3 regions of the Bacillus sp. XF8 genome follow, and region 1 is predicted to be linked to each of the others. Evidence: riboswitches for the same ligand, from Rfam matches in the RefSeq annotation. Region 1 holds a riboswitch; each other region holds the start of a gene.
The links. A riboswitch is a leader RNA that binds a small molecule or an ion and turns the genes downstream of it on or off. The one in region 1 is predicted to bind S-adenosylmethionine.
Positions count from the first base shown of each region.

Region 1 (10,959 bases):
TCCTGTTTCATCACCTGCTATTAAATAGTTATGTTCATTCATCAACTGGAATAAATGAACTTTACTATACTCATTTTGCAGTTTCCCCTCACGATTCACTGTATACATCGTATTCGTAACACCATGCTTTGTTTGCTTCGCAATAGAACCACCAACAATATTCACACCATATTGCTGTGCCCATTCTGAAAGAAGCTGCTTTGTTTGAATCCCCTCCCCGTCTGCAATTTCCGGCAGTCTTTCTAGGTCATAACCAGTCGTCCAAAGTTCTGGTAATACGATAACGTCCGGCTTTCCTTGCATCGCTTCTCCTATTTTTTTCTTTGCATTTTCAATATTTGTGTTCACATCACCAAAAGCAATATCCATTTGAATACATGCGACTCTCATTTTATCCGCCCCATTTTCAATTATTTTTTTCTTTACAAAAACTTGGAAAGGTTATATTATTTGTCACTAGAATTGTAACAACTTTCAAAAGAGGTGGAAAGTATGAAACATTTTCAACCTTCCGAGATTGTAACATCATTACCAACACAGTTTTTCGCTTCACTTGTTGCAAAAGTTAACAAAGTAGTTGAAGCAGGTCACGATGTTATCAATCTAGGACAAGGCAACCCAGATCAACCAACACCGCCGCATATCGTAACAGCTTTACAACGTGCAGCAGAAAAAGCAGTTCACCATAAATATCCGCCATTTCGCGGACATGAAAGCTTAAAAAAAGCCGTTGCGACGTTCTATGAACGTGAATACGGAGTCAACGTAAACCCTAAAACAGAAGTTGCTATTTTATTTGGTGGTAAAGCAGGGCTGGTTGAATTACCGCTTTGTTTTACAAACCCTGGTGATACAATTCTTGTACCTGACCCAGGATATCCTGACTATTTATCAGGTGTCGCTTTAGCAAAAGCACAATTTGAGACGATGCCATTGTTAGCAGAAAATAATTTTTTACCAGATTACAATAAAATCAATGATTCTATTGCCAAACAAGCAAAATTGATGTTTTTAAATTATCCTAACAATCCAACTGGTGCTGTCGCATCAAAAGAGTTCTTTGAAGAAACAATTACATTTGCAAATGAAAACGATATTTTAGTGGTTCACGACTTTGCCTATGGAGCAATTGGCTTTGATGGTAACAAACCAACTAGCTTCTTACAAGCAAACGGTGCCAAAGATGTTGGTATTGAAATTTATACACTATCAAAAACATTTAATATGGCTGGTTGGCGCATCGCCTTTGCTGTCGGTAACGAAAGTGTAATTGAAACGATCAATTTACTACAAGATCATATGTATGTAAGCATTTTTGGTGCTGTGCAAGAGGCGGCTCGCGAGGCACTATTAAGTTCACAATCTTGTGTAAATGAATTGGTTGAACGCTATGAAGCACGGAGAAATGTACTCATTACAGCTTGCCGTTCGATCGGCTGGGATGTTGTCGCACCAAATGGATCATTTTTTGCATGGCTTCCCGTTCCTGATGGTTATACATCGGAGCAATTTACTGACTTATTGTTAGAACAAGCACATGTAGCAGTTGCACCTGGAGTCGGATTCGGCAAACATGGTGAAGGCTACGTTCGCATCGGGTTATTACATACAGAAGAACGATTACAGGAAGCTATTCAACGAATCCAGAAATTAAAAATTTTCAAAAAGCCATTGACATCCTAAAAAAACTCTGTCAAAATTCAGATATCAAAAAAATTTTAACATTTCTAAATACTTCTTATCAAGAGCAGGTGGAGGGACGAGCCCGACGAAACCCGGCAACCGATCTACAATTGTAGGCACGGTGCTAATTCTCGCAGCATTACGCTGACAGATAAGGAGCTGGTTGTAAAAAAACCTCTCCTTAGCTGAGAGGTTTTTTTATTTAACTAGGAGGTTATGAAAATGAGCGGAATAACAGCAACATATTTAATCCATGATGATTCCCATAATTTAGCGAAAAAGGCTGAGCAAATTGCTCTCGGTTTGACAATTGGTTCATGGACTCATTTACCACACTTATTACAAGAACAATTAAAACAACATAAAGGTAGCGTCATTCATGTCGAAGAGTTGGAAGAACAAGAACATGTAAATACGTATCTTGGAAAAAAAATAACACGTGGACTCATTAAAATTCATTATCCATCACTAAATTTCAGCCCTGATTTACCAGCTATTTTAACAACAACTTTTGGAAAATTATCATTAGATGGCGAAGTTAAACTGATTGATTTAACATTTTCAGATGACTTAAAAGAACATTTCCCTGGCTCTAAATTTGGCATTGAGGGAATTCGAAATCTCTTACATATTCACGACCGTCCACTTCTAATGAGCATTTTCAAAGGAATGATCGGACGCAATATCGGATATTTAAAAACTCAACTACGTGATCAAGCAATTGGCGGTGTAGATATTGTAAAAGATGATGAAATCTTATTTGAAAATTCATTAACACCGCTCACAAAACGAATTCATGCAGGAAAAGAAGTATTACAGTCTGTATACGAAACATATGGTCATAAAACTTTATATGCAGTAAATTTAACAGGACGTACGTATGATTTAAAAGAAAATGCAAAACGAGCAATCGAATACGGTGCAGATATCCTACTCTTCAATGTATTTGCGTACGGATTAGATGTACTCCAGTCACTTGCAGAAGATGAAAATATTTCAATTCCTATTATGGCGCATCCTGCTGTTAGCGGTGCTTATGCATCATCAAAATTATACGGATTTTCTTCACCATTGTTACTTGGAAAATTGCTTCGTTATGCTGGTGCAGATTTCTCTTTATTTCCATCACCATACGGCAGTGTTGCATTAGAAAAAGAGGAAGCGCTTCTTATTACAGAGGCACTAACAAAAGAAGACCCTGCTTTAAAAAGAAGCTTCCCTGTTCCATCAGCTGGCATTCATCCTGGTTTTGTTCCATTTATCCTTCGCGATTTTGGCAAGGATGTTGTCATTAACGCAGGTGGTGGTATTCACGGTCATCCAAGCGGTGCACAAGGCGGCGGAAAAGCATTTCGAGCAGCAATTGATGCCGCTTTGCATCGAACACCATTGCATGAAGTAGATAACACTGATTTACATGCTGCACTGCAATTATGGGGAAATCCATCTCGCGAGGTGAAAATATGAGTATTCAAATCTTCTGTGACTTTGATGGAACCATTACAAATAACGATAATATCGTTTCCATTATGGAAAAATTCGCACCACCAAAAGCTGAGGAAATAAAACAAAAGATTTTATCACAAGACATTTCTATTCAAGAAGGTGTATCACAACTTTTTAAATTATTACCAACAACTTTGCGTGATAATATCATCAGATTCCTCAAAGAAACAGCTAATATACGCACTGGTTTTGAGGAATTTTTACAGTTTATAAATGAAAATAACATTTCTTTTTATGTTATTTCTGGAGGGATGGATTTCTTCGTTCATCCCCTCTTGGAAGGACTCGTTCCAGAAAACCGAATTTATTGTAACGCGACTGATTTTTCCGAAAAATATATCGAAGTAAAATGGCCACACCCTTGCGATGAACATTGTAATTATAATTGTGGCCTTTGTAAATCAACATTAATTCGAAACCTTAGTTCTAAAAATGATTTTCATATTGTAGTAGGCGACTCAATTACAGATTTACAAGCAGCCAAACAAGCTGATAAGGTATTTGCTCGAGATTTTCTTATTACAAAATGTGAAGAATACCATATTCCTTACACACCATTTGAAACATTTTATGATATTCAAACTGAATTACGGCACTTGTTGGAGGTAAAGTTATGAAACAACTTTTTCGTCAGTGGCATAACCTAAGTGAAATAAAAAAGGAATTAACGAGTCGCAACTGGTTTCCAGCAACAAGTGGAAATATTTCTATAAAAGTAAATCACGAACCACTTACCTTTCTTATTTCAGCAAGCGGTAAGGATAAAACAAAAACAACACCTGATGATTTTCTATTGGTAGATTATCAAGGAGAACCAGTCTTAGAGACCGATTTACGCCCTTCTGCCGAAACCATATTGCATACGCATATTTATAACCATACAAATGCTGGTTGTGTCCTGCATGTTCATACAACCGATAATAACGTCATCACAAATTTATATAACGAAGAAGTTATTCTTCGTAATCAAGAAATTATTAAAGCCCTTGATATTTGGGAAGAAGGTGCAACAATTCGCATCCCAATTATTGAAAATGATGCCCACATTCCTTCACTTGGGGAAAAATTCAAGAAGCATATCCGTGAAGATTCAGGCGCTGTATTAATCCGAAACCATGGGATTACCGTTTGGGGAAAAGATAGCTTTGATGCAAAGAAAAGATTAGAAGCATATGAGTTTTTATTCCAATTTCATATAAAACTATTATCAATTCAAGGAGGCGTTTCACATGGCGCAAATTTATATTCATGAAATAAATACTCGCATTGAAAATGAAGTGGAAGTAGAGCAATTTTTACAAGGAGAAGGCGTTTTATATGAGAAATGGGATATTTCAAAACTTCCTGCTCATTTAAAAGAAAACTACTCCTTAACTGATGAAAACAAAAAAGAAATTTTAACAGTATTCTCTAAGGAAATTGCTGATGTTTCAGAACGTCGAGGTTATAAAGCACATGATGTTATTTCCCTTTCAAATGCAACTCCTAACCTTGATGAGTTATTAATTAACTTTAAACGAGAGCACCATCATACTGACGATGAAGTTCGTTTTATTGTCAGCGGACATGGTATTTTTGCCATTGAAGGTAAAGATGGGCACTTCTTTGATGTTGAACTTAAACCTGGTGATCTTATCTCAGTACCTGAAAATGCAAGACATTATTTCACATTACAAGATGATCGCCAAGTTGTAGCCATTCGTATTTTTGTTACAACGGAAGGCTGGGTTCCTATTTATTAAGGTAGTTAGTTGAATAAAAGGAATTGGACCCCCTTTTCCTTCCTTTTATTCACTCTACATATATACATCCTCCTATGGAACAGGCTTATTTCAAAAATATGAAATAAGCCTGATTTTTTGTTTTTTTCGACACTACACAAACCTTCTCCTTATTTAAGAATTTATCAAGTGTATTTATCAATAAAATTTGAACATTTTTTGAACTTTTTCTGAAAATTCTGTTTAAATTGTGTTATAATACAAATAATAGAAAATGAAGTGAAAAGAAAACTGCAAAAAGAGGGGGAAGAACATGAATTTAATTATAGCACTTATACTTGGGGTTACTTGTGGAGCTATTCCTGCTATTCTTGGAGCAATTATGGAGGAATTAGAAATCGGTATGCTAGGTTTTGTCGCATCTTCTGTAAGCGCTTTACTCTTTGGTTTATTCGGCGCTATTCCTGTTGCTATTCTCTTTGCATTATATATATTACGTCACGCTCGTACAAAACAATTCCGTCACAATCATATGGCTAAAATCATCCCATTTCCAATTGAACGCTCTCGTCGTGCTTCTAGCTTATAATCCATTACTATATCCTCACCATACATCTACTTCAATATAGCCTGCCTTTTCAAAATTAACTTCCAGCTTTTCCGAAAAAATATTTTAAACATAATAAAAAAGTCCTCAAATGAGGACTTTTTTATTTATTATCTTCCAAAAACTGAAATAGTTCTTGTAAATGAAGAGCATCTTCTCCATAACTAACAGATACATAGCGTACTCCATCAATTTCAGCATGCATATAAAGATCGATTCCTTCACGATCGTACTTTAAAGCTAAATAAAATTCCATTTCTTCTAGCATTTCCTTTGATGCTCGAATAACATAATGACCGTTCTCATCACGTCCATACTCAAATGTTGGCTCAAAATCATACTTTTGTTTAAATGCTGCTTGTTGTTTATCATTAATTGGCATACAGGTTGCACGCTGCACAGCATCAATCATTCCATCAAATTTTTCTAAATCCATTATATTACCCCCATATATTTCTTATACAAAACCTGTGTCCCACTATCCTCTTCTCCCGCTTCTATTAATTCATTATATAGCTCTTTTGCTAGAGCTAATCCAGGTACAGGTAATTCTAACTTTTCAGCTTCATCTAATGCAATCTTCATGTCCTTCATGAAATGTTTTACATAAAACCCTGGCGCAAAGTCTTCCTTTAGCATACGCGGAGCTAAATTACTTAATGACCAACTACCAGCTGCTCCAGTTGAAATACTTTTTAGTACTTTATCTGGATCTAAACCTGCTTTCTTTGCATACGCTACCGCTTCACAAACTCCTATCATATTAGAAGCGATCGCAATTTGATTACACATTTTTGTATGTTGTCCACTTCCTGCTGGTCCTTGTAGCTGAATGTTTTCCCCGAGTTTCTCAAATAAAGGTAAACAAACTTCATATACTTCTGGATCTCCACCAATCATAATGGCAAGTCTTCCTTCTTTCGCTCCAATATCTCCTCCCGATACCGGTGCATCTAGAGTATGTACATTCTTTGTTTTTCCAGCTTCATATATACGCTTTGCTAGTGTTGGTGTAGATGTTGTAAAATCAATTGCAATTGTACCTTCATTTGCATGTTCGAGAATTCCCTCTGTTCCAAAATAGATTTCTTCTACATCATGCGGATACCCTACCATCGTCATAACAACATCTACATTTTTCACCAATTCTTTTGGTGAATCACACCAATGCGCTCCTTCTTTTAATAAAGAAGTTGCTTTTTCTTTCGTACGGTTATACACATATACTATATAGCCACCTTGTAATAAATGCTGTACCATACTTTTCCCCATAACACCTGTACCTATAAAACCAATTGATGAAATTACTTGTTTCATCCACTCATCCCCTTTGTTCTAATAAGTCGCTTACCATCTTTCGAAATTCCTTATTGAAATCATCATTTATGCTATTTTGTACATTTGAGAATAAAACAACAAATGTTCCCTTATCTTTATTAAAATTATTAAATGTATTCCAACCAGCAAGTACACCATGATTATGAAAATAATCATGGTAAATATATAAACTAAATGCATATTGTTTTTCGGATGAAGGTGTAAACATCGCTTGTATACTTTTCTCTGAAAGAAGTTTTCCGTTTATAATCGCTTCATCTAACTTTTTCATATCTCCAACTGTAGTATACATCTCACCACAGCCATATAACCAATCCATTGCCAATTTTGGTGCAGGTACAAGTACATTATCTTTCTTTGTATATCCTTTAGTAAAATGTTGATCTCCTGGCACCATATTCCCCATGCCCGATTCATACATTTTCGCTCGCTCAAAAATGTTTTCCTTTATATATTCACCTAAAGGCTTTTTAGTTATATTTTCTATAATATAAGCCAACACCATATAATTATAATCCGTATACCTCCAGCCAGTTCCCGGTGGAAATTCTACATTTTGTTTTCCAATCCACGTAACTAAATTTAAACGTGACGCGGCATTTACTTTTCCCTTTCCCTCCCCTGGTAAACCCGAAGTATGTGTTAATAAGTGATATAATGTGATATTTTTATTTGCCGGAAATACAGGAATATATTTATTTACATTGTCCTGAATATTTAACTTTCCTTGCTCTTGCAACTGTAAAATTGATGTTGCCACAACAGTCTTAGTAATTGAACCAATTCGATATTTGGTTTGTGGCGTATTTTCAATTTTACTTTGAACATCCGCATATCCATATCCTTTGTTCAGCACAACATGATCTTTATCTGTTACAAGAACCGTTCCATTAAAATCTTTATTTTTTAAATATTGATCTAACTTTTGTGCCACACTAGCATAATCAATTGACGGTTCCTTTTTTTCTTCCAAATTATCCTGTAATTCAGATTTAACAGAAGGCGTTACCTTTGATGTTGACACTTCTTGCTTCTCCGACGTATAAAAAAAGTAGTACACAATTCCGCATACTATAAAGCAGCCGAAGACCATCATAATAAATCTTTTTATCATTCAAAAACCTCCGCAGTTACTTCGTTATAAATGGTCCCCTCTTTCTATTATCAGACAACAGAAAAAAATCGCAACACTTTGTTGCGAAAAATTCACATTTTTTCTTTTCTATATAAACGCACTTGGTTTTTCCCATTTTTTTTCGCTTCATATAAAGCAATATCCGCTCGCTGCATCAATTCTTCTTTTGTAATCCCTTGCTCATATAAAGCAACTCCAAAACTTGCGGTTAACTTCGAAATGCTCGAGAATTGTTTCGTTTCAATAAAAAAACGTAGTGATTCAGCAACTTGGAAGGCCTCTTTTTCCGTCGTATTGATTACTAATATAATAAATTTTTCTCCGCTCCACCGTGCGAAAATATGCTGGGATGCTATTTTAGATTTCATAAGTTCGGCTAACTGAATTAATGCTAAATCACCAAAATCATGACCATATGTGTCATTCACTTTTTTAAAATCGTCTATATCAAAAAGAATAATTGCCATTGTTTGATTCATTCGTTTCTCTTTTTTCCATTTTTCTTCTAATAGTTGTTGAAACTTCAAACGATTATATATTTCTGTTAAAGAATCAATTGCAGCAAGCTGTTCTTGTTCTTGATATAGTTCATCTAATTCCGTAATATCTGTACACTTAACAATAAACCTAGAGAAATCTTCTGGTACAGATGCAGCACGTAATAAAAAAACAAACTCTTCGCCTTCATGATTATACATTTTTATTTTTCTGGCTTGCGCTAAAGAATCATCGAGCCAAGTTATATCGTGATCTGTTGCGTAATATCCATGCTCTTGAATAAAATGTTCCGCAAATATCATATGATTCTCATGATATGAAACTAAATTTTCATATCCAAAAAAACTCAAAAAGTTCGTATTACAGTCGACGATCTCATCATCTTCTAAAATGAATAATAAATCATTTTGAAAATCAAACATCATTTGAAGAAGCTCTTGTTGAATAGTCACTTGTTGCAATAGTGTTAATTGATAGAGGCTTTTGTTTACCTCTTCTAACACAGCCTGTGGTGTAACAGGAGCTATCACAATATTTCGTACCCCTATTGTAAGCAAATCTACAAATTTTGAAGTCACCGGCTGATCCCAGATAACAATAAAAGAACTCATTGAATTATATATTTGTTTTATATACTCTACTTGCGTACCATTCGACACATAAATGATCACAATTTGTGGTCGCACTTTTTCAAATAACATTTCTCCTTCTTCAAAACTACTTGCTATAAACATACATTTCGGATGTATATTGTCTATCGTATACTGGTGATTACGCCCTTCTTCTATATAAAGTACATTTACATGGAGATCCTGTAATACATTTTGAAAAACCGTATTCTCTAATAAAAAATGTAATATGTTCACCACTGGTCTTCACTCACTTCATATATCCTGTTCTACTGAATTCTTCACTATCCTTTTCTATAAGGGACCGTTATCAAAAGAACCCGATTGGTGAGGGCTGATCATCAACAGGAATGAGGAACTCTCCCACTGACAGAAGCTTCACTTTACATATTTCTTCTTGATCTGTGAATCATCCTTTTATTGTATGACTATATGAATGACAGCGATTGTACGAATGTCCCTTTTTATTCTATTCTCAACAACTTGACAATTAAAATAAAGATATTATATTCTTTTACAGTAATAACTTACAAAATGTAAGTTGATTTTTTTACATATGGTATTTTTTATAAATCCGCATAAAACTTAGGAGGTATATTATGACACAGCAAGATTTCTTTACTGTTTTATATGAACGAACATCTAATCGTGCATTCAATCCTGAAAAAGAGATTTCAAAAGAGGAATTACAAGAAATTTTGAAAGCAGCTGGTCAAGCACCGTCAGCTTGGAACTTACAACATTGGAAATTCCTTGTTTTCCAAGGCAAAGATGTACAAAACCGTTTACATCCAATCGCTTATAACCAACAACAAATTCTCGATGCCTCTGCAGTAGTCGCTATTTTAGGTGATCTAGAAGCAAATAAAAACATTGATTCTGTATATGGACCAATCGTAGAGCAAGGATTTATGAAAGAAGAAGCAAAAGAACGTTTAGCACAAAATATCGAATCTGCATATAAGCGTGAACAATATCCACGCGATGCAGCCTTCTCTAATGCATCCTTAGCCGCAATGCAACTTATGCTTGCAGCTAAGGCAACTGGCTGGGACACTTGTGCAATCGGTGGTTTTAATCCGCAAGCACTAATGGATGAATTTAATGTTTCTTCTCGCTATGTACCAATCATGCTAATTACAATTGGTGAATCTACATTAAAAGGACATCCAGCACCACGTATGAATGTTGAACAAGTAACAGAATGGGTAAAATAAAATAAATTAAATCTATACTATCTTGAAATTTCAGGGTAGAAAGTTACTAACTATGAATAATGAGTTAAGAACGAAGGCTAGTGTCCTTCGTTTTTACTTTAATGTCATCTCTCTGTAATAACTCTATATAAAAATCGACATAACTCTATAAATTCAACTTCATTCTCCCCTGATATACGCTTAAAAATGACGTATCGTGTCGAATTATGTTTCTAATTTGAAATATAGGGGTGTTTTTTTGTTACAATTATGATACAATAGTAACAAATAGATAACAAGAGAGGGATTTTCATTGAATTCATATGGAAGCTTTATTGCATTTTTAAGCTATACCGTAACTGTACTGCTTCTATACTTTATTGGAGATGCCACAAATATTACAATGCTACAATTTCCAAAAGAAAAAGCACTACAGCTAGAAGACGGACTACATATTTCACAATCTATCGTACCATTACTGTTGGCTCTTCCCGTGTATGCAATCGTTTTATATAAAAGTAAAAAAGTGTAAAGGATACCTTGTTATCAACGAAGGTATCTTTTTCTATGTATCCAATTATACGTGGATAATAAGTCCCCTAAAAACTCTTATTGATGCAAAGATGATAAAACCCAAATTCTTGAA
Region 1 is NZ_JAGDQK010000004.1:71,351-82,309, forward strand. It holds partial or broken gene J4P91_RS04560 (carbon-nitrogen family hydrolase) at 1-478, opposite strand, end outside; gene J4P91_RS04565 (pyridoxal phosphate-dependent aminotransferase) at 493-1,683, shown strand; SAM riboswitch class I at 1,736-1,841, shown strand; gene mtnW (2,3-diketo-5-methylthiopentyl-1-phosphate enolase) at 1,906-3,150, shown strand; gene J4P91_RS04575 (2-hydroxy-3-keto-5-methylthiopentenyl-1-phosphate phosphatase) at 3,147-3,806, shown strand; gene J4P91_RS04580 (methylthioribulose 1-phosphate dehydratase) at 3,803-4,441, shown strand; gene J4P91_RS04585 (cupin domain-containing protein) at 4,419-4,931, shown strand; gene J4P91_RS04590 (hypothetical protein) at 5,224-5,499, shown strand; gene J4P91_RS04595 (DUF3909 family protein) at 5,621-5,953, opposite strand; gene J4P91_RS04600 (NAD(P)-dependent oxidoreductase) at 5,953-6,834, opposite strand; gene J4P91_RS04605 (serine hydrolase domain-containing protein) at 6,839-7,969, opposite strand; gene J4P91_RS04610 (sensor domain-containing diguanylate cyclase) at 8,062-9,354, opposite strand; gene J4P91_RS04615 (nitroreductase family protein) at 9,717-10,334, shown strand; gene J4P91_RS04620 (hypothetical protein) at 10,627-10,845, shown strand.

Region 2 (10,959 bases), on a different contig from region 1:
TAAAGTAACGATCCTTTCTTTTATATCAGGATGACTAATCACAACTACATCTTGCACGGTAGTCTGCATCACTTGAACGATATGCTCGATAAAAGTATGTCCTTGCCAGCTTGCCAATGCTTTTGGCTCACCAAAGCGTCTCGACATACCACCCGCTAATACAATTCCAGCAAGCCTTTTCATTGACGATGCAGCTCAAATGTAATATGACCTAGCTCTGGTAAAATTAATTTGTTCATCGCAAGGCGAACTGCCCCGCTAGAACCTGGCATTGAAAAGATAACTTTTCTTCCAATTGTTCCGCCAATTGCTCTACTTAACATCGCCGCGCTTCCGATATCTTCTAAATAACTAATCATCCGAAACAATTCACCAAAGCCAACGATTTCTTTATCTAACAATGCTGAAATGGCTTCAATCGTCACATCACGCTTTGTAATGCCTGTTCCTCCATTTGTTAATACAACATCAACATCCTCTTGGTGATATCCACTTAATACAGCTTGCCTAATACTTTCTTTATCATCTTTTACAATTTCATAAGCAGTTACCGTATGTCCTGCTTCTAGTAATAATTCTTGTAGTAACTTACCACTCTTATCCGTCTCTTCTGTACGTGTATCAGAGACCGTAATAATTTTACAGCGCACCTCTTTCGGCGCTTGTTTTTTATGTTCTGTTACGCTCATATTTATCCTCTCCTTCTTATAACTACTCATAATTTTATCATATCGTATAAATACTTTATCAAATATGAGATACATCACATATCTACAATTATCTAGTGAATGACCGAAACATTATGATACAATATAAGTATATATAACCATAAAAAGGGATTTTTTCTATACCTCTATTTTATAATCTTAAACAACATGTCCCATGGATTCCTTTTCTTATAATTCTAATTCCCTTTCAACTCATTACCCATAGATTAGATATCAATTTTCTAAAATTATACGTATTCATGCTAAACGGCTCTAGTCGCTATTATCAAGTACCGTGCTTCCTCTTGTTTTAGCATTTTTATTTCAATGGATTAGAAATCGTACGAAATAACCAGATACATACTAAATAAACTTTCATACTTAGGAGGTTCATTCATGGAACTTTATCAAAAACTCACAACCGTATTTATCCTTCTATTTGTCGCTTCCATCAGTGCTGGGATGGCGTTAAAAGATGCTGTACCAAATGCAACGATGGGTGGAATCGGATTTGCAACACTCTTTTTACTATGCAGTGCATTTTGTGCTGGAAAAGCGCGTCAGAAGAAAGGATGATATCCCATGTTCCGTAAAAAAACGACACTTTGTAAGTCATGCGGGAAAGAAATAAAAACGTATAAAAAAGCTTAGATTCATATGCCTTTTCCAGCGAGTGGAATGGCAAATATAAAAAAGTATATTGAACTTGAGCTAGAAGTGTATTGCAGTTCTTGTGCTGGAGTACGTAAAACCCACAGTAATGAAGTGAAATAAAGGAGGTTTTTCACTTGTTCGAAACAAATCGGATTCGTTTACGAAAATTTTCAGAAGGTGATATTCCAACCTATTACCATTGGCGAAATGATATAGTAGTGATGAGCACTACCAGTCTCAATCTCGATACATATTCTTTCTCGGAAACAGAACAGTTTTGCAAACAAATCATTCACTCTTCCACCTCAAAAAGTTATATTATTGAACAGAAAAAGGGTAGCCTTCCAATCGGAATCACATCTTTAATTAATATTGACCCACATAATCGAAATGCAGAATGTATCATCGATATCGGAAAGAAAGATTACTGGGGGCAAGGGTACGGAAAAGAAGCATTAACTTTATTATTAGACTATGCCTTTTTAGAATTAAACTTACACCGTATATCCTTACGTGTATTTTCATTTAATGATAAAGCGATACACCTTTATAAAAAACTTGGATTTCAACATGAAGGTACGTGTAAAGAAGCTGTATTTCGAAATGGAAAATGGCATGATATTGAGCTTTTCGCCTTACTGCAGACAAATTACAAATAAAAAAGCTTTGCGTAAAAACGCAAAGCTTTTTCCTTTTTATATTATAGACCAGCTTGCTCTTTTAAAGCTGCTGCTTTGTCTGTACGTTCCCATGAAAGATCTACATCAGTACGTCCGAAGTGTCCGTAAGCTGCTGTTTGTTTGTAAATTGGGCGACGTAAGTCTAACATTTTGATGATACCAGCTGGGCGAAGATCGAAGTTACTACGAACTAGCTCTACTAGTACTTCTTCAGATACTTTACCAGTGCCGAATGTATCAACTGAAATTGATACCGGTTGTGCTACGCCGATTGCGTATGCAAGTTGTACTTCTGCTTTTTCAGCAAGGCCAGCTGCTACGATGTTTTTCGCAACATAACGAGCTGCGTATGCTGCAGAACGGTCAACTTTTGTTGCATCCTTACCAGAGAATGCACCGCCGCCGTGACGAGCATATCCACCGTAAGTATCAACGATAATTTTACGTCCTGTTAAACCAGCATCACCTTGTGGTCCACCGATTACGAAGCGTCCAGTTGGGTTAATGAAGAATTTTGTTTCTTCATCCATTAATTCTGCTGGTACGACAGCTTTAATTACTTGTTCTTTTAAATCACGATCGATTTCTTCCCATGTAACTTCTGGATGGTGCTGCGTTGAAATTACAATTGTATCGATACGTACTGGTTTACCATTTTCATCATACTCAACTGTAACTTGCGTTTTACCGTCTGGACGTAAATATTCTAATGTTTCATCTTTACGAACTTCCGTTAAACGACGAGCTAATTTGTGAGCAAGTGAGATTGGAAGTGGCATTAATTCTTTTGTTTCATTACATGCGAAACCAAACATTAAACCTTGGTCTCCTGCACCAATTGCCTCAATCTCAGCGTCAGTCATTTGACCTTCACGTGCTTCTAACGCTTGGTCAACACCCATAGCGATGTCAGCAGATTGCTCATCGATAGATGTTAAAACTGCACAAGTTTCTGCATCGAATCCGTATTTTGCACGAGTATAACCGATACCTTGGATTGTTTCACGGACGATTTTTGGAATATCTACATAAGTAGAAGTCGTAATTTCCCCCGCTACCAATACTAAACCAGTTGTTACTGTTGTTTCACAAGCTACACGTGCATTTGCGTCTTTTGCTAAGATCGCATCTAAAATTGAATCAGAAATTTGGTCACAAATTTTATCTGGATGTCCTTCAGTTACAGACTCAGATGTGAACAGATGACGTTGTTTTGTCATGTGGTAAACCTCCCTACAGTAATTGTATATATTGTACGGAACTCATCCTTAATTTGCCACAAACTGCGACATTCATTTATTCTCCCACACAAGTATAAAGAAAAACCTTTCCTAATTATAGAGGAAAGGTTTAATTTGCTACTTGCATACTGCTTTTTGCCCTTCGCTCTTATCGTTCGAGACCGTTCGCCTCGCACAGGTTTTAGCACCTATTCACTTGCTTATTACCGTTACAAGTGAGGTTGCTGGGCTTCATCGGGCCTGTCCCTCCGCCAGCTCGGGATAAGAGAGTATCCGTCCCAACCTATACTAAAGAAATGATATTCATTTGTCAATTAATATTCACATATTCCTACAAGTTTTTCGCATTTCGTGTCGAACAAAATATTAATAGGAAAATAATACATTCACACAAACAAAAATAAATAAATAGTATACATTATTTATATAATTGTGTTATACTCTTGATGGGGATTACGAGAAAAATTTCATTAAAATGAAAAGGATGGTATATAAATATGGGTACTGTGAATGTCCAAATTGGATTACATGAATTACTGAACGGAAGCAACGCACAGATTCAACTAAGCGTTCCACAATTAGTGGAAAAAGTACTAATGAGAAACGAAGGAAAATTAACTTCTACTGGTGCCGTCTCTGCTTCTACAGGAAAATATACAGGACGTTCTCCTAAAGATAAATTCATTGTGAAAGAAGCATCGGTTGCAGACAAAATTGCTTGGGGACCTGTAAATCAACCGATTTCTGAAGAACATTTTAATAAATTATACACAAAAGTATTGGAATACTTAAAAGAAAAAGAAGAATTATTCGTATTTAAAGGGTTCGCTGGTGCTGATCGTAACTATCGTCTTCCATTGCAAGTTGTTAACGAATATGCATGGCACAATTTATTTGTACATCAATTATTTATTCGTCCAACTGAAGAAGAATTAACGAATCATGAAGCTGAGTTTACAATTGTCTCTGCACCAAGCTTTAAAGCAGATCCAGCGATTGACGGCACAAACTCTGAAGCATTTATTATGGTTTCATTTGAAAAACGCATCGTATTAATCGGTGGTACTGAATACGCTGGAGAAATGAAAAAATCTATCTTCTCTATTATGAACTTCTTACTTCCAGAACAAGATATTTTATCTATGCACTGCTCTTCAAACGTAGGTGAAGAAGGCGATGTTGCTCTATTCTTCGGTTTATCTGGAACAGGTAAAACAACATTATCTGCTGACCCACACCGTAAATTAATTGGTGATGATGAGCACGGTTGGTCTGATAACGGTGTGTTCAATATTGAAGGCGGTTGCTACGCGAAATGTATTAACCTTTCTCATGAAAAAGAGCCACAAATTTTTGATGCAATTACATTTGGATCAGTGCTTGAGAACGTTGTAATTGATAATCAAACACGTATTGCAGATTATAATGATACTGCATTAACAGAAAATACGCGTGCTGCATACCCAATTCATGCGATTGATAATATCGTAGTACCAAGTGTTGCAGGACATCCAAATACAATTATTTTCTTAACTGCTGATGCATCTGGAGTATTACCTCCAATCAGTAAATTAAATAAAGAGCAAGCTATGTACCATTTCTTAAGCGGTTACACTAGTAAACTAGCTGGAACAGAGCGCGGCGTAACGTCTCCGCAAGCGACATTCTCAACTTGCTTCGGTTCTCCATTCTTACCACTCGATGCATCTCGCTATGCTGAAATGCTTGGTGAAAAGATCGAGAAACATGATGCAAAAGTATTCTTAGTGAACACTGGCTGGACTGGCGGCGAATACGGCGTTGGAAAACGTATGAACTTAGGTTACACTCGTGCAATGGTGCAAGCTGCATTAAACGGCGAGCTTGATAACGCTGAAACAGCGAAGCATGACGTCTTCGGTCTTGAAGTACCACTTCATGTACCAGGCGTACCTGATGAAGTATTAATGCCTGAACAAACATGGGCTGATAAAGCTGCTTACAAAGCAACAGCAATCGAACTTGCAGGTAAATTCAAAGAAAACTTCAAGAAGTTCGAGAACGTTTCTGAAAACATTATCAAATTAGGTGGCCCAATCGCTTAATTGAACCTTTACTGTCTGAATGACCTTTACTCATATGAATAAGTATATTGTAACCTGAAAGTTTCGCGTACTCACCGACAAAACCCATGCGGCTTTACAGGTTACACATACTTACATAAAAAAGAAGCTTACGCTAAAAACGTAAGCTTCTTTCTATATATTCACTTTGATTTTTCCTCATATAAATCGCGGCTTTGAAAACAAAAGCAGATTCCCCACTCACTTTCTTCTTTTGTTTTCACATGGCATGGGGCGAAAAAAGGCACTGTCCGCTTCTACCCATGGTCGGACGCTCTCTCCCACCTAAAAGAAAAGGTTCTTGTATTTATTTCTTCGCATCTTTCATGCTATAGTATCCTAAATTAATAACGATTAAGAAATAACCACCCATAATCCCCACAGCAAATGCCCACATGACCATATGGTGTTCAATCTCATACATAATAATCGCGCCTAGTATCGCTGCTGCGAACCGATTAATCATACCAAGTGTTGGTGCTTTACTCTTTTTTACAATACTATCTCCAAGCTTTTCAATACGTCTTCCTAAAATCCAAACACAATACATACTAACGAGTAAACCAATCCCAACGCCTAAAAAGTGAGCAGAAAAAGGTGTCATCGCCCATCCTAATAGCATCGCGCCTAGCAAATAATACATTTGGATTTTAAATGACCTTAGTGACATACTAATCATGCAGTTCTCCTTTATCACTATCATCTTATTTACATATCATCAGACTTTATCTGTTACATTCAAAGAAAAAACAACATAACCACTATGTTTACGTTGTTAAAATATTTTTCAGAAATAATATTATACAAGATTTCTAGTTTGGAAGCAGGAGCAATTTGTGACGTTTTTGCAAACATTTTTTCATAGATTTACAAAAAAATGATATCAATCTACAAAAATATGGATATGATGTATATATATCCACTTTAATTTTCCAATATATAAACCATGTTCTTGGAAACAAAAAGAGACCTCCACGCGTTTTCTCCTTTTGTTTTCACTCGGCATGGAGCGAAAAAAGGATCTGACCGCTTCTATGCATAAGCGGCTCCTCTCCCCCGCCTAAAAAGAAAAGTTTTACGTCAGTTTTTCAATTTACATGCATGTAGTAAGTACACAAAAAAGGGGGCTTCTAATGATTTATTTTTTAATGGCTCTCATTCACCTTATTATCCCTGCACTTATAGGACTCTCGTTATATTGGTACACAAAAAAACATAGTATTTTCTATGCCGTCCTCGGTGTCCTTCTCCCGGGTATTATTCTCATTGCACTGTTTCGCATACCATGTCTCAACTTAATTCCACTTATTACTGCTATTTTGTTCCTTATATTTTTACCAAAAATAAAAAAATAGGAAAGCAGACCATAACTGATCTGTTTTCCTATTTTGATATATGTTCTGATATGGCAGACTGCGTCTCAAGTTTTTCAGATTTCACAAACCATAAACCGAGAAAAATAATACATCCGCCAATCATTTGTTGCAGCGAAATATGTTCCTTCGCCCATACCGCCGCAAATACAACTGCAACAAATGGCGTAATATACATATACACCATCGTATGAGAAGCCCCAATTTTTTGAACTCCAATATACCACATAACTAAACCGAATACCGTTACAAAGAAAATAGAATATAATAGCGCAAACCATGACATCCCTTGTTCAATTTGAAATGGCAACGAAAAAGTATGCCATCCGCTCAGTATAACGAGCGGAATCGCTCCAACAACTGCTGACCATGCCGTCACGCGGAGTGCTGAATATTTTTTGATAAGTGGTCCTGCTAAAACTGGATATAGCCCCCAGCATATCGATGTAATGAGCCCAATTCCATTTCCATAAAAAGAACCAGCAAGTGAATGTCCAGCTAATAACACAAGCGCTGCACCAGTGCAGGCTATAATAGAACCGACTAACTTTCTCTGGGAAAACTTCTCTTGTTTCAAAAAAACCGCAAACATCGTTGTAAAAATAGGTGAAATAGAAATGAGTAAGGAAGCATTCGTAGCGGATGTATATTTGATGGTTTCCATAAATAATGTTTGATACAGCACAATTCCCACAACACTAACTACAATGAGCCTCGGTATATCTCTTAATTCCATATGCAATGACTTTTCAATATAAAATGTAAGTAATAATAATAGCGGTCCTGCTGCAATCATCCGGAGCGCAGTAAACTCAATTGCTGAAAATTCTTCAAGTCCGTATTTTCCAATTGTATAATTTACACCCCAAATAATAACAACACTTAAAAGTAATAATTCAATCCCCCATCTTCTCATGCGTATCCCCTCCGCACAAAAGATTATACAGAAAATTCAATCTAATGTACATTTAATTAGCTAAAAAGTTTCATAAGAAAAAGGAGCTTATGATTCGCTCCTTCTTAATCAGTTACACTCGAATATGAAGTTTCATGTTTGGATTATAAAATTGACTTGGACTTTTCAGTTGAAAATGTCCCCCTGATTCATGTAAATCAACAGTCAACTTATCATCCATAAAAACAAGCTTTGTGCGATCCGCAATAAACTGCAATTTATTTGATTCAATCTCTACATCACGTTCATCTTTTTCTGATACAGCCACTAAATCAATAATTCCACTCATCACACAGCCGCATCCTTCATTATCATAAAACAACTTTATAAACTTTGCTTCACTTGGAATCGTATCCATAATTTTTTTATATGCTGCATCTGTTACAGTAACGTACATATACCATTTCCTCCTACCTCTTTACATAAAGTGAAACTTTAATCAGTGGGGGTTTTCTCCATCCCCCACTGATTATCAGCCCGCACCAATCGGGCTTTTACGGGCAGTTTATCTCCCACCTAACTTCTTTAGAAAAGCGGAAGCGACTCGCTCAGAATCGCAGGACGTTGGAGCACCCGACAGAGAGGCGCTTTTTGCCTCGTCCGAGGGGGCGAAACGACCGGAGATTCTAGCCGCTAGAGCTGGACAATGCTTTCGCCGAATTTTGAGGTGGGAGTATTACTGCCCGCAAATAGCGGGATAATTCTTATATTGTACCATTCTTTTTATAAATTCTATCCATTTATTGTATACAGAAAATTAAGACTACTATACAATGTATTTGATAAAGGAGGATGTATTATGCCAGCTTTAAAAGAAATCCAACCTGCACTAGATTCTTTATTTCAAATCAAAAAATACGGAAAAGACGGTGCCTTCAGTCGCTTTATTCCGGCTGTATACGATCCAATCGATTTTCCTTGGCAACAATTTTTTGAAGCAGACTTTGTAGAGAATTTTAACGGACTTATGATAAAAGGTGCTGAAACTGTAAATACTGTCTTTTTAGCAGTATTCCCAACAGATGATGTTCTTGAAAAATTCATCTCACAATCGAAACCAGGTGATTTACTTTTTATGCATCACCCCCTTGTAATGGAATGCGGTGATCCTCTCGGAAAATCTGGACGAGGCTTTGTACCAATCCCAGCGCACTATTTACAAGAAATCAAAGATAAAGATCTTTCTGTTTATACATGCCATGGCCCAATGGATCATCATCAAACATATGGAACAAGCATTGCGATTGCTAAAGCTCTAAAGGCCGATGTAGTAGATGGTTTTGCTTATGATGATAAAGATATACCATGTGGACTCATTTGCGAAATACATGAAACAACAACAAGAAACCTCGAACAACATCTAAAAGAACTCTTCTATATTCCATATGTAGACTTCGAAGGCAAACGCCATGAATCTATCACAAAAGTTGCAATTATCGCTGGATGCGGTGATAAAATAGATCTTCTCCAAGAAGCAGAAGAAAAAGGCGCTGAAGCCTATATCACTGGAGAAATTCATTGTCACATCGATAATGATTACGGCAGATACAAATATTCATTAATTATGGATTATGTGAAAGAAACAAATATGTCGCTTATCGGTGTGTCACATTCAGCTTCTGAATATTTAGTTAAGAAAACATTAATGCGTGATTGGTTTATACAAAACTTTGACGCAGACGTTGTTTTGCTACCTCAAAAACGATGGTGGTATTAAATGCGAATTCTCACACTTTCTTTCATTTAAAAAGAGATATGTAGCTGAATCTACATATCTCTTTTTACTACCTTCAAAATCTCATGAGGGGTTTGAAAAACATAATCGGCTTCTTCAAATCCCTTTGTTGTTTTCGCTCCCCATAAAGCTAAACCAAATTTTGTTCCAGCTTGTTTCGCACATTGTAAGTCATACAGGGAATCACCTATATAGATTGCTTCGCTAGCATCAATATTCAATTGTCTTAAGCATGTTACTAATGGTTCTGGATGTGGCTTATGTTTGTTTGTATCCTCCACACAAATAGAATGTTCAAAATGTCCGTGTAGTCCAAATGGTTCAAAATCATCAACAAATTCTTGTCTTGTTTTCGAAGTGACAATTCCTGTTCGAATATCATATGGAGCTACCGCTTGTATCACTTCTTCGATTCCCTCGAAAACCTTTATTTCATTTTTAAATTCCACCATATTCTTAATCCATTTCTCATGAACCCTTTCTATATTCGCTACACTTAATTTTTGTAACGCGGCAACTCCAGGGATTCCTAATGCAAACCGTAACTCTTCTAAGTCGTAATGAATCCCTTCATTCCGCAATGTTGTTTGCAATGAATACAATACAGCCTTCTCCGTATCTAGAATTGTGCCATCAATATCAAAGATAATTCCCTTCATCTCCATGTCCCCCTTTTTCTTGTACTACTCTCCCAGCACGACTTCAATACCATGATTTTTCACAACATCACTTAAACGCTCTGGAATGTTACCATTTGTAACAATCGTGTCAATCGCTTCTAACCGCAATGCTTTAAAGTTTTGACGCTGGTTAAACTTTGTAGCATCAATGAGTAAAAATACTTGGTTCGTTTGTTTGATTAACTCGCGCTTAAAATAAATATCTTCTTCAAACGCATAGTAAACACCATCTTCTGTAAACCCAGGCGCTCCAATAAATACTTTGTCAAAATGATAATCCTTTAACTTTTCCATAGCTGCAAATCCTGTTACGTGACGAGATTGTTTATTTAATTGTCCACCCAAAATATGAATATTTACGTTCGAATTACCTGCTAAATGATTCACCGTATCAATTGAATTCGTCACAACAGTTACATTGTTTGCTTCTAAAAAGGGTGTCATACAATTAACCGTGGTAGAGACATCAAGATAAATGATTTCATTGTCTTGTACAAAAGACGCTGCCTTTTTTCCAATAGGCTCCTTATACTCAGCCTCTTTCTCTTCACGATTTACGTAATCCGAAATTTTATGGTGAAAAGAAGGTAACGCTACTCCGCCGTGCGTCCGAACAATTGCGGTTTCATCTGTAAGCTTCACAATGTCTCTTCGTGCTGTATCTCTTGAAACACGAAACAACTCACACATCATTTTCAAACTCATTGTTTTATGGTCATTCAAGTAATCTGTTATTCGTATTAATCTTTCATCTTGATTCATCTTATCACCTGATTCTATTTACTTTTAAGTCATTTTAAGTTACTTTAATTATAACACATAAAAACACTTA
Region 2 is NZ_JAGDQK010000027.1:76,224-87,182, forward strand. It holds gene J4P91_RS17180 (molybdenum cofactor guanylyltransferase) at 1-183, opposite strand, end outside; gene J4P91_RS17185 (MogA/MoaB family molybdenum cofactor biosynthesis protein) at 180-689, opposite strand; gene J4P91_RS17190 (hypothetical protein) at 1,104-1,283, shown strand; partial or broken gene J4P91_RS17195 (hypothetical protein) at 1,290-1,481, shown strand; gene J4P91_RS17200 (GNAT family N-acetyltransferase) at 1,496-2,020, shown strand; gene metK (methionine adenosyltransferase) at 2,062-3,261, opposite strand; SAM riboswitch class I at 3,428-3,550, opposite strand; gene pckA (phosphoenolpyruvate carboxykinase (ATP)) at 3,780-5,366, shown strand; gene J4P91_RS17215 (ATP synthase subunit I) at 5,692-6,063, opposite strand; gene J4P91_RS17220 (hypothetical protein) at 6,518-6,739, shown strand; gene J4P91_RS17225 (DMT family transporter) at 6,768-7,673, opposite strand; gene J4P91_RS17230 (iron-sulfur cluster biosynthesis family protein) at 7,786-8,109, opposite strand; gene J4P91_RS17235 (Nif3-like dinuclear metal center hexameric protein) at 8,512-9,429, shown strand; gene J4P91_RS17240 (HAD family hydrolase) at 9,480-10,106, opposite strand; gene J4P91_RS17245 (DeoR/GlpR family DNA-binding transcription regulator) at 10,131-10,889, opposite strand.
Region 2: linked by a shared signal. The riboswitch ahead of metK (methionine adenosyltransferase) and the one ahead of mtnW (2,3-diketo-5-methylthiopentyl-1-phosphate enolase) in region 1 are both predicted to bind S-adenosylmethionine.

Region 3 (10,959 bases), on a different contig from region 1:
ATACTTTGCACAATTATGATTTAACTCTTGTATATGCTCCATAAGGGATGTCACTGTTACATTTTCTTCATATAAAACCGATGCATACCCTTGTCTTTCAAACGATTGTGCATTCAAAATTTGATCACCGCGGCTTGAAGCTTTCGGTAATGGAATTAAGATCATAGGCTTTTGCAATGTTAAAAATTCAAAAATTGCATTTGATCCAGCACGTGAGATGACAAAATCCGTTGCTCCTAATACATCTGGTAATTCTCCGTGTACATATTCAAATTGTCTATACCCTTCTATGCTTTGTAACTTCTCATCTAGATTTCCTTTTCCGCATAGGTGAACAACTTGATAATTTTTAAGAAGCTCTGGCAATGCTTCTCGTACTGTTTCATTGATTTTCTTCGCTCCTAGACTACCGCCCATAACCGTGATAACGGGTTTTCTAGCATGGAATCCAAGAAAGTGTAATCCTTTTTCACGATTTCCACGTAGCACTTCTTCCCTCACAGGTGAACCTGTATAAACCACCTTTTCTTTTGGCAAATGCTGCGCAGCTTCTTCAAACGTAACAAATATTTTCGAAGCAAAGCGGAGTGCAATTTTATTCGCTAGCCCTGGCGTCATATCGGACTCATGTAACAAAACTGGAACACGGTTTAGCCATCCACCAACTACTACTGGTACAGATACAAAACCACCTTTTGAAAAAATAACATCCGGTTTTAATTTTCGTATTCGCACATAAGCATCCATTACACCCTTCATAGCCAGAAAAGGATCTTTTATATTTTTCAAATCAAAATAACGGCGCAACTTTCCGCTCGCTATACCATAGTACGGAATTCCTTCGTTCTCTATAATCGTTTTTTCAATCCCTTGATAAGAACCAATATAAGAAATATCCCAGCCCTTTTCTTGCAAATGTGGAATAATTGCTAAATTTGGCGTCACATGCCCCGCCGAACCACCGCCTGTAAAGACTATTCTTTTCATACGCCTCCCCCTTCTACACTATAGTACACTAAAATATCGTGCTTCGGGGTGAGCAAATACCATCGCCGTTACAGATGCTTCCGGCTCCATCATAAATCCTTCTGTTAGTGAGATACCGATTTCCTCTGGCTGAATTAAGCGAAATAGTTTTTCTTGATCAGCAAGTTCTGGACAAGCCGGATAACCAAAAGAAACGCGAATTCCTTGATATTTTGTACGGAAGCGCTCTTCCATCGTCATCTCCGGTGAATCTGGAATTCCAAAGCGATCACGAATTAACATATGTGTTTTCTCAGCGAGTCCCTCTGCTAATTCCAGCGCTAATGATTGAATCGCATGACTGCGCAAATAATCTCCTTTCTCCTTCCACTCATCCGCAATATCACGAACACCTTGCCCCACTGTAACAGATAAAAAGGCAACATAATCCATTTCATCACCGACAGGACGCAAGTAATCCCCTAAAGTACGGTACGGTGCTTTCACTTGTCTTGGGAATGAAAAACGCTCTAATACACGTGTATGATCTTCTGGATCATAAATAATGATAGTTTGTCCATCACTTTGAGCAGGGAAAAATTGATAAACAGCTTTTGGACGCAGCCAAGATTGACCTTCTTGTAATAGTTCATCAATTAAATTGTTTAATTCATGCGCCCGCTTATCTCCTTCCTTAAGCAGTTTTTTCACATTTCCTTTTAAACCAAGATGATGTCCAATTAACATTTGTCTGTTTAAAAATGGTGCAAGATGTGAAACTGGGATATCACGAAGTACGACCCGCTTTGTTGAGTCTGGTATCATAACCTCCGCTGGCGCCAACGGTTCGATTACAGCTGGCAGTTCCGCTTTTTTCTCCTCTTGTTTCACAACAACATGAAGATGACGATTCTTTTTTTCCTGCTTCATTTTTTCTCGTTCTTCTTCTTTTTGTAGTCGATTAATAAGATCAAGTCCTGTCATCGCATCGCTTGCATATAACACGAGTCCATTATAAGAAGGTGAAATACGGTTATCTGTAAACTTTCTTGTCAATGCCGCTCCACCTACAACAATTGGAATATCAATATTTGCTGCTTGCAAATCTTCAGCAGTCGCTACCATTTGTTGCGCCGATTTTACTAATAATCCAGAAAGTCCGATAATATCTGGTTTCTTTTCTTTTACCTCTTGAACAATGCGATCAGAGCGGACATTGATTCCTAAATTGACAATATCATAGCCATTGTTAGATAAAATAATTTCTACAAGATTTTTACCAATATCATGTACATCACCTTTTACAGTTGCTAGTAATACTTTTCCTTTTTTCGCACTATCACTAGATTCCATATAAGGCTCTAAATACGCAACAGCAGATTTCATACTTTCTGCACTTTGTAATACTTCAGCAACGATAAGCTCATTGTTATTAAACAAACGACCTACTTCGTCCATTCCGGTCATAAGCGGACCGTTAATAATATCAAGCGGCTTTCTTTCTTCTGTAAGCGCGAGACTTAAATCTTCCTGTAATCCTTGCTTTGTTCCTTCTACAATATAATTTGCTAACCTTTCATCAAGCGTTAATGTTTCTTGTATGACCACTTCTTTTTTCTTCGCAACCCGGTAAAAGTTCGTAAATTCTTCTAGTGTTTCTTTCGTTGTTTCGAATAATAGTGCATCTGCAAGTTCCTTTTCCTCTTCTGGAATGGATGCATAGCGTTCTAGTTTTTCCGTATTAACAATCGCGTAATCAAGTCCAGCCTTTGTTGCATGATATAAAAAGACAGAGTTTAGCACTTCACGACCAGCCGGCGGCAAACCAAACGATATATTACTTACTCCTAAAATCGTTAAGCACTCTGGCAAAGCTTCTTTAATAAGACGAATTCCTTCTATTGTCGCTTTCGCAGAGCCGATATATTCTTCATCACCAGTTCCTACCGGAAAAACGAGTGCATCGAAAATAATATCCGATGGACGTATACCGTATTTCTTCGTTAATAATTCGTAACTTCTCTTTGCGATTTCTAATTTTCTTTCAGCGCTAACTGCCATGCCATCTTCATCAATCGTCCCAACTACAATTGCGGCACCATATTTGTGGATAAACGGTGTCACTTTCTCAAAACGCTCTTCTCCGTTTTCTAAATTAATAGAGTTAATAACACCCTTTCCTTGTATATAAGTAAGAGCTTTCGCCATTACATTTTCATCCGTTGAATCAATCATAATTGGAACCTTTAATACTTTCGTAACCTCCGCTAAAAAGTTTTCCATATCTTCCACTTCATCACGGTCAGGATCCGCCATACAAATATCAATAATATGAGCATTTTTCTTCACTTGCGCCCTTGCAATTTCAGCAGCCTCTTCAAAGTTCCCTTCTGCTACTAACCGTTTGAATTTGCGTGACCCAATCACATTCGTTCTTTCACCAACAAATAACGGTCTCATAGAATCATCATATTGCAATGCTTCTAAACCACTAATCCCATGACCTTCTCGCTCATGATTCTCACGTGGCCTGAGAGACTCAAGTGAAGCTTTTATCGCTCTTATATGATCAGGCGTCGTCCCGCAGCAACCACCAATAATATTAATCCACCCTTCTGCAGCAAACTGTTTCACCTTTTCTGCAAGTGAAGTTGGTGATTCATGATAATGTCCATCCTCGTCTGGAAGACCAGCATTTGGATAACAAGAAATATAACACTCTGAGAGATCCGATAAAGAACGGATATGTTCGCGCATAAATTCTGGTCCTGTAGCACAGTTTAAGCCGACAGATAATGGTTCCATATGCTCAACTGATAAATAAAATGCCTCGATTGTTTGCCCTGCTAAAGTCGTTCCCATTGGTTCTATCGTTCCTGAAATCATAAGCGGAACCGTATGATTCGCTTCCACAAATGCTTGCTGAATCCCTAAATACGCCGCTTTCACGTTACGCATATCTTGGCTCGTCTCTACAAGCAATACATCAACACCGCCCCGTAATAAGCCCCGTGCTTGTCTAGTATAAGCTTCAATTAGTTCTTCAAATGTTACCCCCCCTGTTACACTGATCGCTTTTGTCGTTGGCCCTATCGCACCTGCTACATATACTTCTTTACCGCTCTCTTTTACCGCTTGTTTTGCTAGAAACGCCGCTCTTTCATTTAACTCCTCATCTAAATGAGACAGCTCATAATCATGCAGTACGATATTCGTAGCACCAAACGTATTTGTTTCGATAATATCCGCACCCGCTTCAATATAAGCTTTATGGATACCTAAAATAACATCTGGCCTTGTTTTTACTAAATATTCATTACACCCCTCGTATTCTTCGCCGCCAAAATCTTCTGCAGTTAAATCCGCCTGCTGAATCATCGTTCCCATCGCGCCATCTAATATTAAAATATCATGTTGTAATCTTTCTTCTATTAGTCTCATCAGTTGATTCCCTCTTTCACTTCTTGCTTTTCTTTCACATACTTAACGAGATTTTCTGTAATTTCATATTTTAAAAATGGTGTAATGAGATAAATACCATTAAAGTATTTCATCGCGGCATCAATTAATTCTTGTGAAATATGAATTCCTTCTTCAATTGCAGACTCCTGTGTTTCATGCCCATCCATTCTCTGTCTTACTTCCTCAGGCAATGTAATGCCTGGCACCTCAAAATGAAGAAAATCAGCATTACGCTTACTTACTAAAGGCATAATTCCAATAAAAATCGGCTGTTCTAAATGCTTTGTCGCCTGGTATACTTCTTCAATTAAGGCTATATCGTAAATTGGCTGTGTTAAGAAATACTCCGCACCAGCTGCAACCTTTCTCTCCATTCGCTTCACCGCTGCTTTTAAATGTCTCACGTGAGGATTAAAAGCTCCTCCAACAGAAAACCTTGTCGCAGGACCGATGGACTTTCCTAAAATGGATCGACCATCATTCATTTCTTTAATCATTTTAATTAATTCAATAGAAGACATATCATATACAGAAGTCGCTCCTGGGAAATCTCCAACTCGAGCTGGATCACCTGTTAAAGCTAATACTTCTTCCATTCCTAAGGCTGATAAACCAAGTAGATGAGATTGCAAACCAATGACATTATGATCACGGCACGTTAAATGCGTCAGTACTGGAATATCATGCTTCGTTAATAATGCCCCCATTGCCATATTTGAAATACGTGGGGATGCTAACGAGTTATCTGCTAATGTAATAGCATCTGCTCCCGCTCTTTTTAACGCCCTTGCCCCTTCAAAAAAGCGCTGTGTATCCAATGTTTTTGGTGGATCTAGCTCAACAACAACTGTCGTTTGCTTCTTTGCTTTCTCCGCGAGCGTAATATGAGTGCGAGAACGTTTTGTTTGTGTATGAATCACTTGCGGTCTGTGCACGATTTGCTTTTCTGTAACAGGCGTTAGGTTGGCGATTCCACGTTTCATCCCTTCGATATGCGCTGGCGTTGTACCACAACACCCCCCAAGTAGCCGAATCCCCTGTTCAATAAACTTCGGTGTCATTGCTTCAAAATAAGCAGGACTCCCTTCATATACGTAGCGCCCTTCCACATAGTTTGGAAGACCTGCATTAGGATAAGCTGACAAATAACCGTTCTTTGGAATCGATATCATCTTGAAAGCTTCCGTCATATGAAGCGGTCCTAGCTGACAGTTTAAGCCGACTATATTTGCACCGTAATCTAAAAGCCGCGTTAATATTTCATTTACATCATTCCCATTTTGAGTTGTGCCAGCTTCATGAAGCGCTAGCTGCGCAATAATTGGAATATCCGTTTGCTTCCTTAGCACTTTCACTGCATGTAGTAATTCAAATTCATCATAAAAAGTTTCAAGTAATAGCCCATCCACATGTTCTTCTATTAATGCCCCAGCTTGCTCAAGCAACATAAATTCCCGTTCCATGTCAGTCGTTGTGACCGCACCGATATGTTTCATCCCACCAATTGTCCCTAAAATAGCATTCTTATCTGTCACAGCTGCTTTCGCCAATTTTACCGCCGCTCTATTAATTTGAACAACCTGATTTTCTAAGCCATATGTACGCAATTTTGCTTCATTTGCACCATACGTATTTGTTTGAATCACATCTGCACCAGCAGCTATATATTGTTTATGGATAGATATAATTAAATCTGGATCTGATAGATTTAATTCTTCAAAACTACTTTGCAAACCATGAGAATGTAATAACGTACCAACTGCTCCATCACCAATAACAATTCCTTTTGATAATAAATCTAGAATTTTCACTTATCTCCCTCTTTTCTATTAATATAAAAATCCCCTCTTCACCTTGAAGAGGGGGACATCATCAATCCTCCTCTTATCATGCAAAACAAATTGTTTTGCAGGTATTAGCACCGTTTCAAACATTTCGTTTGAAGGTTGCCGGGTTTCACAGGGCCTTTCCCTCCACCGCTCTCAATAAGAGTTTGTCTTTATATTTTTTTATGTAATTAAAAGGAAATACGTTCCCCTTTTATATAAATCCAGTTTGATTCTTCAACATATAAGTCGCTGCCACGAAGAACAAAAGGTGACCTACACTCGTTTTCTCTCTTTGTTTTAACTTCGCATGGAGCAAGAAGAGGATGTGACAGCTTCCATGCATAGACGGATGCTCTTCTCACCTAAAAAGAAAGGTTGTATGCCGTTTTTTTAATTTGTATTTATATAGCAAACTTTGTTAATTTTTTCATAAATTTAGCATGAGATAGACTAAAAGTCAATGGAATTAACAGAAAAATAAAAAATATTTAAAATAAAGTTGCAATTCAATCATTTTTTATTGTAAAGTTAAAAACATAATAAAATTTCATACAAATTATTCTTATCTAGAGAGGTAGAGGGACTGGCCCTATGACACCTCAGCAACCATTAACACGTTCGTTAATAAGGTGCTAATTCCAGCAAATTGTGAAAAGATTTGACAGATAAGGAGAAGACTATATTTACATGAAAGCCTTCTTCTTAGAAGGCTTTTTTTATTTTTATCAAGGAGGAATTTCACATGTCAACAATCGAAACAAAACTAGCTCAAATCGGCAATCGAAGCGAAACTACAACAGGAACGGTTAATCCCCCTGTTTACTTTTCAACGGCTTATCGTCATGAAGGAATTGGAAAATCAACAGGTTTTGATTATTCACGAACTGGAAATCCAACACGTGGTCTTTTAGAACACGCAATTGCCGATTTAGAAGAAGGCGAACAAGGCTACGCCTGTAGTTCTGGAATGGCAGCTGTTCTTCTTGTTCTTTCTTTATTCCGCTCTGGAGATGAACTTATCGTATCAGAAGACTTATACGGAGGAACCTATCGTTTATTTTCGGAACATGAGGAAAAATGGAATATTCGATGTAGATACGTAGATACACAATCTATAAAACAAATAGAAAAAGCTATCTCTTCTCAAACAAAAGCTATTTTTATAGAAACACCAACTAATCCATTAATGCAAGTAACAGATATTACAGCTGTAGCAGCCGTCGCAAAAAGACATGGATTACTTTTAATTGTCGATAACACTTTTTACACCCCATACATCCAACAACCGTTAACTGAAGGCGCAGATATTGTGCTTCACAGTGCGACAAAGTATTTAGGTGGTCATAATGATGTCCTAAGTGGCCTAGTCGTTGCAAAAGGCCAGGCACTTTGCGAAGAACTTGCTCACTATCATAACGCTGCTGGTGCTGTATTAAGTCCATTTGATTCATGGTTATTAATTCGCGGTATGAAAACATTGGCTCTTCGTATGAAACAACATGAAGAAAACGCAAAGAAAATCGTTTCTTATTTAAAGGGGGAGGACGGTGTAACCGATGTTTTTTATCCAGGAAGGGGCGGCATGATTTCGTTTCGCCTTCGCGATGAAAAATGGATAAATCCTTTCTTACAATCTTTATCGCTAATTACCTTTGCAGAAAGCCTTGGCGGAGTTGAAAGTTTAATGACGTATCCAGCAACACAAACACATGCAGATATCCCAGAAGAAGTGCGTACAGCACGCGGTGTATGTAATCGTCTCCTTCGTTTCTCCGTCGGCATTGAAAACGGGGAAGACTTAATTCAAGACTTAAAACAAGCAATTAAACATGTGAAAGAAGGTGTAAAAATATGAGTTATTCCTTAGATACACTCTTACTTCATAACCAATATAAACATGACCCACGAACAGGTGCTGTTAACGTTCCCATCTATAATACATCAACATTTCATCAATTTGATGTAGATACATTTGGAAAATACGACTACAGTCGATCCGGTAATCCAACGCGAGAAGCACTAGAAGATATTATTGCTTTACTAGAAGGGGGAACAAAAGGATTTGCCTTTGCATCTGGAATCGCAGCAATTTCCACTGCCTTTCTTCTTTTATCACAAGGCGATCATGTTCTTATTTCTGAAGATGTATATGGAGGGACTTATCGCATTGTAACAGAAGTTCTATCTCGTTATGGGGTTTCACACACATTTGTTGACATGACCAATTTAGAAGAAGTAAAACAAAATATTAGACCGAACACAAAAGTCTTTTACGTTGAAACACCATCCAATCCATTATTAAAGGTAACCGATATTCGCGCTGTTTGCGAATTAGCAAAATCCACCGGTGCACTTACATTTGTTGATAACACATTTTTAACACCGTTATTCCAAAAACCAATTGAACTCGGAGCGGATGTTGTACTTCATAGCGCGACAAAATTTATTGCGGGGCATAGTGATGTTACAGCTGGATTAGCGGTTGTAAAAGATGAGGAACTCGCTAAAAAACTCGGCTTCTTGCAAAATGCATTTGGCGCTATATTAGGACCACAAGATTGTTCTCTCGTTCTTCGCGGCCTGAAAACATTACACGTGCGTCTCGAACACTCAGCAACAAATGCAAATAAAATTGCACATTACTTACAAAAGCACTCAAAAATTCAGAATGTGTATTACCCTGGATTAGAATCACACCTAGGCTATGACATACAACAATCACAAGCACAATCTGCCGGTGCTGTTCTATCTTTCACGCTGCAATCTGAAGATGCGCTGCGACAGTTTTTATCTCAAGTTAAACTTCCTGTATTTGCAGTAAGTCTAGGAGCTGTGGAATCCATCCTTTCCTACCCTGCAAAAATGTCACATGCAGCATTATCACAAGAAGCACGTGATGAAAGAGATATTTCTAATTCATTGCTCCGTTTATCAGTTGGCCTTGAAAATGTAGATGATTTAATTGCCGATTTTGAAAATGCACTTTCTTATGTCGAAGAACCTGTGAATGCATAATGATAATCTTAAATAAAATATAAAAAGAACCTAATTTTTAGGTTCTTTTTATATTTCCATTTGCATCGTGTCATGCGCAAATATAATATCGAGTCCATTTTTCTGAAGATCCATTGCGATTCCACGTAGTTCGTCATGGCCAAGATTATCAACTTCTTCAATATGCGTAATAATTGTTTTCTTTGCTCTTAGTTTTTTCACAACTTCTAAAGTTTCTTCAAACGTCGCTTCTCGCATTCCCTCAATGTACGCACGTTCAAGTAACCGCTTTTTTGTTTTTCAGCTAAATTCAACCATACCCATTGGTAAGATTGCTAAATCTAAATTTCCTATTAAATGTGTCGGTGGTTCCCATTTATATAGCTCATCAGGTGCAATTAGTATTTTCTTTTCATTTTCTTCTAATAGGAATGCATAGACATATTCTTCATGTAAACGGAATGGAGTAACTTTAATATTGTTCTTAATAAAAGAATGCCCATCTTGTAAAACTTGAAGATCTATCCATCCTTGTTGATGCATAAATTGTAAATGATCCCATGAACCTAAAAATTGTTTCATATCCTTAGCCACTTGTTCCGGTAAATAAACTGTTGTTTCCCAAGCTTTCTTTGTTTCAAAAGCCATTGTTTCCCAAATTCTTCTCCCCATCGTATGATCAGGATGCCAATGTGAATAAATTCCCGCTTCCACTCTTTGAATATGAGCTCGCTCTAATTGCAGACGTATTTCCTCTGGTGTGTCAATCAACAAGCTAAGATCATGAATAAACACACTCGGTCCCATTCGGCTATATGGGACACCTTTTTCACGAGCTTCTTTACACACTTTACTATCGCTCCCCGGTCTTGGGATAGGAATAGCTCCACCTGTTCCTAAAAATTCAATCTTCATGTTATCCCTTCTTTCTATCAAAAATTTCTATTCTATATAAAAGTGCAAAAACCTTTTTCTCATTATTTTAAAAATTTTGTATATTTATTTGAAAGAACAAAAAAATCATGATAAAATCGTGTTATAAATGTATCTGTATCTTTAAACATATTGTAATTTTCATCAAAAAATATCTTGTTACAAAACGTACAAATTTTGCAAAGTTATTTACATCACGTTCTCTTTTCTTACAATTTCTTTACTTTAGAACATTTTTTCTGCAACAACTATTTTCTTTTCTTTAGATTTTTGGTATGTATAGTATGGGTATAACAGCTCGCATGGAGGTGGAAAAAAACATGTTAGAAACCTTTCAAAAGGAATTAGAACTATACGAAAATAATGCAGAATTATTGAAAGTTCTTGCTCACCCTGTTCGTTTATGTATCGTAAAAGGTTTAATCGAACGCGGTCCAAGCAATGTTTCGACAATGTACACAGGCTTAAATATGCCACAATCCACAATTTCACAGCATTTAGCGAAATTAAAAAGCGCTAAAATTGTTTCTAGTGAAAGAAAAGGATTAGAGATTTACTACAAAGTAGAAAATGAAACAATCATTCAACTTGTTCGTGTATTACTAGGTTAGGGGTAACCAAAAAGAAAAGAGCGTATTCTATATTTTTTATCTCATATCTTTAATATAAATATATATCATGAGAGAAAATATACAATACTACATATCCTAAAGTCGTATCAAAAAAACAAGACGCAGAATCATTCTGTGTCTTGTTTTTTCTATATAGGTAAATA
Region 3 is NZ_JAGDQK010000005.1:44,423-55,381, forward strand. It holds gene J4P91_RS05570 (undecaprenyldiphospho-muramoylpentapeptide beta-N-acetylglucosaminyltransferase) at 1-987, opposite strand, end outside; gene metH (methionine synthase) at 1,006-4,407, opposite strand; gene J4P91_RS05580 (bifunctional homocysteine S-methyltransferase/methylenetetrahydrofolate reductase) at 4,407-6,239, opposite strand; SAM riboswitch class I at 6,310-6,420, opposite strand; SAM riboswitch class I at 6,817-6,929, shown strand; gene J4P91_RS05585 (methionine biosynthesis PLP-dependent protein) at 7,000-8,112, shown strand; gene metC (cystathionine beta-lyase) at 8,109-9,272, shown strand; gene J4P91_RS28765 (hypothetical protein) at 9,321-9,509, opposite strand; gene J4P91_RS05595 (MBL fold metallo-hydrolase) at 9,552-10,166, opposite strand; gene J4P91_RS05600 (ArsR/SmtB family transcription factor) at 10,505-10,795, shown strand; gene J4P91_RS05605 (class I SAM-dependent methyltransferase) at 10,945-10,959, opposite strand, start outside.
Region 3: linked by a shared signal. The riboswitch ahead of J4P91_RS05580 (bifunctional homocysteine S-methyltransferase/methylenetetrahydrofolate reductase) and the one ahead of mtnW (2,3-diketo-5-methylthiopentyl-1-phosphate enolase) in region 1 are both predicted to bind S-adenosylmethionine.